Granulosicoccus antarcticus IMCC3135: one gene and its partner. The protein of the gene in region 2 interacts with the protein of the main gene of each other region in a pairwise test. Links are inferred from orthologs where the notes say so. Each region holds a gene or a part of one and is shown on either strand. Other genes may lie near its edges.

Region 1 (4,504 bases), 3.6 Mb from region 2 along the record:
GGTGTCTGCTGTTGCCTTACGCGATATGAGCGAAGCTGCGAGTCTGGGGGTTGACCTTGAACGTATCCAGCCTCTTGAGGCGGGTGTGATCAAGGTGGTTGCCACTGCCAGTGAGCAGACTGAACTGGCCATGCAAGGTGCTAAACGCTGGCAAGCAACGGCATTGTTCAGTCTCAAGGAAAGTGTTTACAAATGTCTGAGGCCTTCTTACGGTCGTTTTATCGGCTTCAAGGAGGTGGAGATCTGTGACATCGTCAGTGGCAAGCCGCATCTGAGCTTCTGTAACGAGGAACTCAGCAAGCATTTTCGCGAATCCGAGGTGCAATTGCGCATGGCAGTTACCTCGGACTACGTACTCTCGCTGGCCTGGTTGAGGAACCACTGAGCGAAAGCTGGCGTCGCGTAATCACTCCTGTGCAGGTGCTTGGGTGGAAAGTGGTGGTGCCTGCTGTATATTAAGGGCTTGCGCTAATCCCCACATTCTTACTATCTACCGAAGGCATCTCATGCAGGACCAATACGATTTTCGCCGCACGGAAACTGACGTGCAGGCTGTCTGGACGTCTAACGATGCGTTTCAGGTCACCGAAGATACCGACCGGCCCAAATACTACTGCCTATGCATGTTTCCCTACCCCAGTGGCAGTCTGCATATGGGGCATGTCCGTAATTACACCATTGGCGATGTGATTTCGCGCTACAAGCGCATGCAGGGATTCAACGTGCTGCAGCCTATGGGCTGGGATGCTTTTGGCTTGCCAGCCGAGAACGCGGCTATCAAGAACAATACAGCGCCCGCCAAATGGACCTATTCCAACATTGAAGAAATGCGGGAACAGTTACAAAAGCTGGGCATCGCTTATGACTGGTCTCGTGAGCTGGCTACCTGCAAGCCTGGATACTATCGTTGGGAGCAGTGGTTTTTCACGCAGCTGGTGAAAAAGGGACTGGCTTACAAGAAAATGGCGGTGGTCAATTGGGATCCCGTGGAAGGTACGGTGCTGGCTAACGAGCAGGTCGATTCGAATGGCTGCGGCTGGCGCTCAGGTGCCAAAGTGGAGCGACGTGAAATACCTCAGTGGTTCCTGAAGATCACCCAATACGCAGAAGAGTTGCTCGAAGAGACCGACAAGCTGGAAGGCTGGCCAGAAGCGGTACGGGCACAGCAGAAGAACTGGATTGGACGCTCTGAAGGGGTCGAGTTCGAATTTGCTCTGGCGGGACGTGGTGATGCACCTCTGGATATTACCGAAGACGGTATGGCAGATGCGATTCGCGTTTATACAACACGTCCGGATACAGTGGCAGGCGTCACTTATATGGCTGTTGCAGCCGAGCATCCCGTGGCCAGAGCAATGGGTAAACGCAACTCTGAAGTCGCTGATTTCATTGCCGAATGTACGAGTACAGGTACGTCAGAAGCCGCCATGGAAACCATGGAGAAACGTGGTGTGCCCTTGGGTATCGAAGCTATCAACCCGGTATCCGGGGAGCGGGTGCCTGTCTATGTCGCCAATTTCGTCCTGATGACCTATGGCACAGGTGCCGTCATGTCTGTGCCTGGGCACGACCAGCGTGACTGGGACTTTGCCACCAAGTATGGTTTGCGTATCAAGCAGGTTGTGCAATCCACCGTCAACCCGGTTGATGTGTCCGAAGGCCCGTTCACGGACAAGGAAAACACGGTAACGATCAACTCCGGTGACTTCGACGGGCTTGACTACGAGGCCGCTTTCGCAGCCACAGCGGATCATCTGGTCAAGCTGGCAAAGGGTGAGCGCAAGGTCAATTACCGCCTGCGTGACTGGGGTATATCCCGGCAGCGTTACTGGGGCTGCCCGATTCCGATCATCTATGATGAAGAGGGCAACGTCCATGTCGTTCCCGAAGAAGACCTGCCGGTTCGTCTGCCTGAAAACGTAGCCTTTTCAGGAGTCACATCCCCGATCAAGGAAGATCCTGACTTCATCAATACGACAGTCCCCGGCACCGACAAACCCGGACGCCGCGAAACCGATACATTCGATACCTTCTTCGAATCCAGTTGGTACTACGCACGCTTCTGCTCACCAGATGCCGCGAAAATGCTGGACGAGCGCGCCAACTACTGGTTGCCGGTCGATCAGTATATTGGTGGTGTCGAGCATGCGGTCATGCACCTGTTGTATGCGCGCTTCTTTCACAAGTTGATGCGTGATGCAGGTCTTGTTGTTTCGAATGAGCCGTTCACCCGACTGTTGACACAAGGCATGGTGGTGGCTGAGTCCTTCTACCGGACAGAAGACAGTGGCAAGGCCGAGTACTTCAATCGCAAGGAACTGGATATCAGCTACGACGACAAGGGTCGTATCGATGGCGCCATATTGAAGTCTGATGGACAGCCGGTGACGGTGGGTCGCATTGAGAAAATGTCGAAGTCCAAGAATAACGGGGTGGACCCTCTGGAGATGATCGATCGCTATGGTGCTGACACCATGCGTTTGTTTTCCATGAGCGATACACCTCCACACCAATCGCTGGAATGGAAGGAAGGTGGCGTAGAAGGCATGCATCGCTTTCTCAAGCGCGTCTGGCGGGAAGTCAGCGTATTGGATAGCAGTTTCATACAGGCGACGCTGAACGTTGAAGAATTGAACGACGAACAGAAGGCTCTGCGGCGCAAGACTCACGAAACGATTGCCAAGGTGACAGACGACATTGAGCGACGCATGACGTTCAACACCGCCATTGCTTCAATGATGGAGTTGTTCAATGAAGTCACACGCTTCTCTGATCGAAGCGAGTCTGGCAAGGCCGTCGTGTTTGAAGCCTGCAGTGCGCTGGTACGCTTGCTCAGTCCTTTCGTACCGCATATCACACACGAGTTGTGGCAGGGAATGGGTTATACGACAGCTCTGATCAACGAAGCCTGGCCTGAAACAGATGAGGATGCACTGACGCGCAATGAGCTGGAGCTGGTCGTTCAGGTCAATGGCAAGCGCCGATCATCCATTACGGTGGCAGCCGATGCATCCCGTGAGGACTGTGAGGCAACGGCTCGGGCAGATGCTGACGTGCAACGGCATGTTGATGGTTTGACGATCCGCAAGGTCATCGTGGTACCGGGTCGTCTGGTTAATATCGTGGCCAACTGATATTCAGGTCCGTACAAGTGTCGGCATCCTTGCTTGAAGGCTGCCGACATTAATCTGGCCGGTTCACGGCTGCTGTAATCCCTTGAAGATGGCTCATACATGACCGCGCTCGCAAGACGTGCTTTTCAGGGCGTTGTCGATAATGCCTACCTGCTACTGATTCTTGCCCCACTGATGTGGGGTGGCAATGCCGTTGCAGGTCGACTTGCCACTCTGGATTGGCAACCGTTCACCCTGACCAGTGCTCGGTGGTTGTGTGCTGTTATCTATCTGCTGCCATTTGCTATCGGGCCATTGAAGCGGGACTGGCCAATACTGAAGAGCAACTTGTGGTTGCTGTTCATGTTGGGTGGGTTCGGTATGGCCATGTTCAATCTGTTCATGTACTGGGCTCTGAGCTACACCACGGCAATCAACGTCAGTATCGAGCAAGCCTCGATGCCCATGCTGATCATGCTGGCCAACTTCATCTTTCTCTCGCAGCGAGTTCGATGGCTGCAGATAATGGGGTTGTTACTGACACTGTTCGGCGTACTCGTAACTGCCACAGCAGGAGAGCCGGGTCGTTTTCTGTCCGAAGGTCTCAATCGCGGCGACGCCATCATGCTGGTAGGTTGTCTCTTCTATGCTGGCTATACTTTCGGGTTACGCTGGCGTCCTGCTATCCACTGGATGAGTTTCATGTGGGTGATATCACTCAGTGCCTTCACCATCACGATACCCTTCGCCGCCTGGGAGCTGGCCCAGGTGGGATTCACCATGCCGAGTCTTGGTGGCTGGGGCGTGTTGGTTTACGTCATTATTTTCCCGACACTCATTAGCCAGTTAGCGTTCGCGCGCGGCGTGGAATTGATTGGCGGTAATCGTGCCGGGCTATTCGTGAACCTGGTGCCTATCTTTGGTTCGATACTGGCCGTGCTGATTCTGAAAGAACAGTTTCAATGGTTTCACCTGGTTGGGCTGATTCTCGTACTGGCAGGAATCACGCTGGCCGAGAAGGCGGCGGTGAAGACGGCGTAGATAAAACACTTCTGATGCGTCGTTCTGAGCCCGTCTGAGACTAGGAAGAGGGCGTGGCACTGAAGCTTGCGTGCCGTTTACGCCCATCGGCCCCAATCTGCTGACCAGTTACCTGACATCCTTACCGATAGATGGCAGGTGCTGGCTTGTTGATCAGTCTCGCCAGTTGCGCTCGAAAGGCAGGCGCCAGGCACGTGGACCAATCAGCTGGTGAATGGCATTGGGTCCCCAGGATCCCGGTGAATACCGATTCACGGGCGGTGGATTCTCGAGTAATGGCGATGATAGTTCCCACAGGCGTTCGATACCTCGCGAAGTCGTAAACAGGGTGTGATCGCCGCGCATCGCAT
Region 2 (6,109 bases):
CATCATCGACAACCGTTTCGCAGCTGACCACCAGCTCGCCCGACAGCCTTTGTTATTTTAATCCCAGCACGTCTGTCATGTCATACAGACCGGCGGGTCTGGAGTGTAGCCAGATCGCTCCACGTACGGCTCCCCGTGCAAATGTCATCCTGTCGGTCGCCTTGTGAGTGATCTCTATGCGCTCTCCATTACCGGCAAACAGAACCGTATGGTCGCCGATAATATCTCCCGCACGAATGGTCTCAAAACCGATAGTCTGGCTTTCGCGTGCACCGGTAATTCCTTCCCGACCGTAAACAGCACAACTGGCCAGATCCCGGCCCAGCGCATCGGCAACCACTTCACCCATCCGGATGGCGGTACCTGAGGGCGCATCCACCTTGTGCCGATGATGCGCTTCGATTATTTCCACATCATAGTCATCGCCAAGAGCACGTGCAGCCTGCTCCAACAATTTCAGTGTGACGGTGACACCGACGCTGTAGTTGGGAGCAAACAGGATAGCGCGCCTGCTCGCATGCTCGTGCAGCCGTTCCAGCTGTTCAGCTGAAAAGCCGGTTGTGCCTATGACAACACGAGTGGAATCATCCTCAAGTGCATCCAGCAGAGCCAGAGAAACGACCGGTGCCGTGAAATCGATGATCACATCACCGCCGCGTTCCAGCGCCTGAACATTATCGACAACACTGACACCACTGGCATCGCCACCCGACAACACACTGGTATCCAGGCCAATGCAAGCCTGTCCTGGCGCATCGGCAGCGGCCCCGACTCTGGCACCTTCGCGTTCAGCAATAGCTGTCAGCAGTTGACGCCCCATGCGACCGGCAGCGCCGTTGACTGATAGAGAGATCATTATTTTTCTAGGATTCCAGAGGACCGATGAGTTCCAGCAAAGCCGCTTCATCAAGGACGGGCACACCAAGGGACTCCGCCTTGGTCACTTTTGAACCGGGCGCATCGCCTGCAAAGACAGCCGTCGTTTTGCCCGAAACACTACTACTGACCTTCGCACCCAGGCGCTGCAAGTGTTGCTTGGCATCGTCCCGCGAGAAGGTATGCAAAGTACCGGTCAATACATAGGTATTACCTGCCAGCACGGTATCTACGGCAACTGATTCTGTCGTGGGAAACTGAATACCGCACGCTAGCAAGGCGTCAACAACAGCCCTGTTATCCGGGTTGGCAAAAAACGTACGGATGCTACTGGCCGCAATGGGTCCGATGTCATCAATGCTGGTCAGCTGCTCATCACTGGCATCGATAACCGCTTCCAGCGAGCCGAAATGCCCCGCCAGCAGGGCAGCACCAGACTCACCGATATCTCGGATACCCAGCGCAAATAGAAAGCGCGCCAGCGTCGTGTGACGAGAAACGTCAATTGACTTGATCAGATTACTGGCTGACTTCTCGCCCATTCTGGGCAGGGACTGCAGTTGTGTGGCCGTTAGTCGATAGAGATCGGCAACTGTCTCAATCAAGCCGGCATCGGCCAGCTGCTCTACAAGCTTGTCCCCCAGACCATCAACATCCATGGCACGCCGGGAAGCAAAATGCTTGATGGCTTCGCGCCTTTGAGCCGCACATTGCAAACCACCAGAGCAGCGAGCCTTGACCTCGGTTGCAGTATTGATCACCGGTGATCCGCAGATGGGACATTCTGAAGGCAACACGATCATGTTGGCTTCAGGATCATCTTTGTCGACGATACGTTTTTCGACAATGACTCTGGCGACCTCCGGGATAACGTCCCCGGCGCGACGTACCACGACTGTATCGTTGAGCCGAATGTCCTTGCGGGCAATCTCATCCATGTTATGCAAAGTGGCATTGCTGACCGTGACACCACCGACAAAGACTGGCACAAGCCTGGCCACCGGCGTCAGTGCGCCTGTGCGGCCAACCTGAAACTCCACACTGTCGATGGTCGTCAACGCCTCTTCTGCCGGAAATTTCTGAGCAATAGCCCAGCGCGGAGCACGCGATACGAATCCCAGCTCACGTTGCTGTATCAGACTGTCCACCTTGAACACCACGCCATCGATCTCATAGCCCAGATCAGGGCGACGCAGCTGAATCGATTCATAGAAATCAAAGCAGGCATCAATGCCCTCGCACAGTGTTATTTCGCGATTGATCGGAAATCCGAAATCGCGCAGCAAGTCCAACGCTCCCATCTGGCTTGCGGGACTATCCATCCCCTGCACCTCACCCAAGCCATACAGGTTGATGGACAGTCGGCGACTGGCAGTCTTGCGCGAATCCAGCTGACGAAGACTGCCGGCAGCGGCGTTGCGTGGATTGACAAATGCAGGCTTGCCTGCCTCTGTCATGCTCTCGTTCAGGGCCTTGAAGGCACTGTGTGACATGAACACTTCACCGCGCGCCTCGAACACCGCAGGTGGCGGATACTTGTCCGAGCGCAGACGCAGTGGAATCATCTCGATAGTGCGAAGATTTTCGGTGACGTTCTCGCCGCTTTGCCCATCGCCGCGGGTAGCGCCTTGAACGAAAACACCATTTTCATAGCGCAGACTGATGGCCAGGCCATCCAGTTTGGGCTCCGCGGCATAGGTAATCAGCTGCTCGTCGCATTCCAAGCGCTCACGCACCCGGCGATCGAACTCATTGAGCTCTTCGCGGGAGAAGGCATTGCCCAACGACAGCATAGGCACCGCATGCCTGACCGTATCAAAACCTTCCAGCGGCGGCGAACCGACTCGCTGAGTCGGAGAATCAGGACTCAGAAGTTCAGGGTGTGCCTCTTCCAGCTGCTGCAGCTCGCGAAACAGCGAATCGTATTCCGCATCGCTTATTGATGGATCATCCAGCACATAATAACGATGCGAATGGTCGTGAAGCAATGTGTGCAGTTGTGCTGCACGTTCAAGCGGAGCCTTCACCGATCAGGACGGAACAGTTCCGAAGTACTTTTGCCGATGCATGTACTCATAGATGCCTTCACGCAAGTGCTGCACGGTCTGCTTTGTCAAGGTGCTGTGCTGCTCGTCCAGCACTGAACCACCCAACTCTCTGGCCATTTCATAGGCTTCACTGACGAGCACTTCAAAGGCAACATCAGCAGGAACCGGTCCTGGCAATTGCAGAATCATGGTAATTCCCGGCGTCTCGAAACTGCCCATGTCATTGATATCAAAAAAGCCTGGTTCGATCATCTTGGCAACCGAAAACACGGTGGTGCCCTCGTGCATCGAATGGAAGATATTCATATCGCCATAGTGGTAGCCACGACGTTCGAAGACATCCAGCAAATGATCACCCACCAGCAGAGATTCGGGTGGTGCGACCACATGCAGCATCACGATCTTGTTGGCATACTTCGGATCATCAACCGTCAGCTCATCCAGATCTGCAGGCTCCGATTGCGCAACCAACTTGCGTCGCTTGGGTGACAGCAGTTCGCCGAAGGCTTCAAATTTCTGGGTAAAGCTACTGAAGCCGGACAAGGCACCTTCGCCCTGACTACCCGTCGCATTCAATCCCTCGAACTCATAGTCATAATCAGGTGCCGGACCATGACTGAAGTCGTTGGGCGGCATACCGCTGGGCGGCATACCGCCCAGAGCAGCTCCGCCGGACTGCCCACCAGCGGTTGTACCCGGCCGTGCAAAATCGTCTGTCTCCTGAAAGCCCGGGTAGGCATCATCCAGTGCAGAATCGCCAAGCAAAGGATCATGATCGTCATTGCGATCCTGTTGCATGCCAGCATGCGCGCCCATGTCCATGCCCAGGTCACTGTCGTCTGCCCGGAAGCCGCGACTGCGCGAGCCAACATTCTGGCGTTTCGGTTTGCCAGAGAAATACAGAAGCACCAATATGGCGACGCCTGCAGCTATCAGGATCCAGCGTAGATTTTCCACAGGCATTACCTCGGTCGGAAAAGGTGTGACAACTTATAGAGATTCAGATATTCACGAAGCGCAGATGACAGTGCCATCAGGCACCAACCATCTCGGCCGCTTCATGTACATCAACCGTTACCAGACGTGAGACGCCCGGCTCGTTCATGGTGACGCCCATTAATTGCTGCGCCATCTCCATAGTTACTTTGTTATGGGTGATGAATATAAATTGTACACGCTCTGACATTTCTTTGACCAGTTCACAAAATCTACCCACGTTCGCATCATCCAGTGGTGCATCGACCTCATCCAGCATGCAAAACGGCGAAGGATTAAGCTCGAAGAAGGCAAAAACCAGGGCAACAGCTGTCAAAGCCTTCTCTCCACCAGACAGTAACTGAATGTTACTTACTCTTTTACCAGGAGGCTGTGCATTAACACTCACACCGGTACTCAGCAGGTCATCGCCGGTCATTTGTAGTGAACCATGCCCACCTCCGAAGAGACGAGGGAAGAATTCCTCCACCTTGGCATTGACCTTGTCGAATGTATCCTTGAAGCGTGAACGGGTTTCGCGGTCGATCTTGGCGATGGCCCGCTCCAGGGTCGCCAGCGCTTCTGTGACATCCTGGTGTTGATCGTCCAGATATTGCTTGCGCTCACTCTGTTCCGCCAGTTCATCAATGGCCGCCAGATTAATGGGCCCGAGGCGCTGAATCTGCCGCTCAAGCCGTTCCAGTTCGGTTGCCCAATCCTGAATATTGGCCTCTTCTGTCAAACTCTCCAGTATGTCCATGACCTTATAGTCATGTTCGGCCAGTTGCTCATCCAGAGTTTTGAGTCGTACCAGCACTTCCTGCGCGGCCATACGCTCGCTCTGCACTTTTTCGCGCATGCTCTGCGCCCTGGTATCGTGCCGTTGCCGAGCCTGTTCATGTTCGCGCAGTCGATGCTCGATACTGTCCAGTTGTTCACGTGCTGTACGCATCGCGTTATCGCTTGCCAGCTTACCGGCCAGATGCTGCTGCAACCCGGCTTCCAGCGCGACTAATGGATCTTCACCATCATCCTCACTGGTCAACATCGAGTTGAGCGCGCTCTGCCGCTCGCTCAGCTGACGAATCCGCTCCTGCATGCGCGTCAGATTCTTTTCAGTCGCAACCCGGGCACTGCGCATGGACTCCACGCGAATGGCCAGTTCCTGACCTGCGTCACGATCAGCATCTCGCTGTTCACGGGCCTGGCTCAAGGTGGCACGCAGCAGTTCGTGCTCTTCGCTGATTCGAGCCTTTTCCTGCTCCAGCTCTTCCAGCTGCTCAACCGCCTCCAGCTTGCGCTCCGCAGCATCTTCCAGCTGCAACACCTCTTGCTCCCGAGCCTGCTCGATCTCGGCCAACTCTTCATCCAGAGTCCGGGTGCGTCGCTCGCCTTGCTCCAGACGCTGTCGATCAGCGGCGATGGCAGAACTGACCTGTGAATGGTTTCTGACAGCATCATTGAAAGCATGCAACTGCGTTTCACGACGGGTTTCCAGTTCATCCTGCTGCTGACTGAGCTCTGCCAGTTCGTCAGTGAGCTGTGCGGCTCGTATGTCCAGCTCTGCCAGCTCGGCCTTCAACTCGGTAATTTCAGTAGCCCGCAGCAGTACGCTGTCTTGCGCTTCGCCTCGTGCCACTCTGAGCCAGGAGGCACCCATCCAGAGCCCATCAGGTGTCACGACAGTTTCACCCGGCCCCAGGCTGGCCCGTATACGCAGCGCCTCGTTCAGATCTTGCGCCGCGTGAATGCCGGCCAGCAGATCCGATAAAGGCACAGAGCCCTGAACTTTACTTGCGAGCATGCTGCTTGCCGGTGTGCCGCCATCATTGGCGGCAGCGTTCACCAAGGTCAGCTGGGCCGCTGGCATATCCTGTAAACAACGTTCGATAATTTGATCGCCATCAACACAAACAGCCTCCAGATGAGGCCCGAGAACCAGCTCCACCGCGCGCTCCCAACCCGCGTCAGCCGTAATGGACTGGGCAAGGCGCGGCAGATCCTGTAAATCATGAGTATGCAGCCAACTGTCCTTGACGTTGCTGTCCGGCTCCAGGGCTGCCTGTTGCAACGCTTCCAATGAGGCCAGACGCCCCAGACCTGATTGCACACGAGAACGCGCCTGATCCAGTTGCTCGGAGCGCTGCCGAATCGACTCCTTTTGTATCTGTTGCTTCTCACTGGCGTGGCTCAGGGATTCCTGCAGCCGC

What was found.
Region 1: the proteins of ligA (region 2) and leuS interact in binary tests that used the Escherichia coli proteins (3 or more experiments, as listed by UniProt). The link is inferred for Granulosicoccus antarcticus IMCC3135 from one-to-one orthologs.

Annotation. Positions count from the first base shown.
Region 1 is NZ_CP018632.1:1,890,330-1,894,833, forward strand. What follows is about bases 177-3,334. They hold leuS (leucine--tRNA ligase), read left to right. Parts: upstream 177-506; coding sequence 507-3,134; downstream 3,135-3,334. Other genes in these bases: IMCC3135_RS08070 (4'-phosphopantetheinyl transferase family protein), read left to right, coding at 177-385; IMCC3135_RS08080 (DMT family transporter), read left to right, coding at 3,234-3,334. Outside these bases: more of IMCC3135_RS08070, read left to right, coding at 1-176; more of IMCC3135_RS08080, read left to right, coding at 3,335-4,154; zwf (glucose-6-phosphate dehydrogenase), read right to left, coding at 4,308-4,504.
Region 2 is NZ_CP018632.1:5,472,645-5,478,753, forward strand. What follows is about bases 384-3,364. They hold ligA (NAD-dependent DNA ligase LigA), read right to left. Parts: upstream 2,904-3,364; coding sequence 864-2,903; downstream 384-863. Other genes in these bases: dapB (4-hydroxy-tetrahydrodipicolinate reductase), read right to left, coding at 384-856; zipA (cell division protein ZipA), read right to left, coding at 2,907-3,364. Also shown: more of dapB, read right to left, coding at 53-383; more of zipA, read right to left, coding at 3,365-3,881; chromosome segregation protein SMC, read right to left, coding at 3,958-6,109. UniProt on the Escherichia coli protein: DNA ligase that catalyzes the formation of phosphodiester linkages between 5'-phosphoryl and 3'-hydroxyl groups in double-stranded DNA using NAD as a coenzyme and as the energy source for the reaction.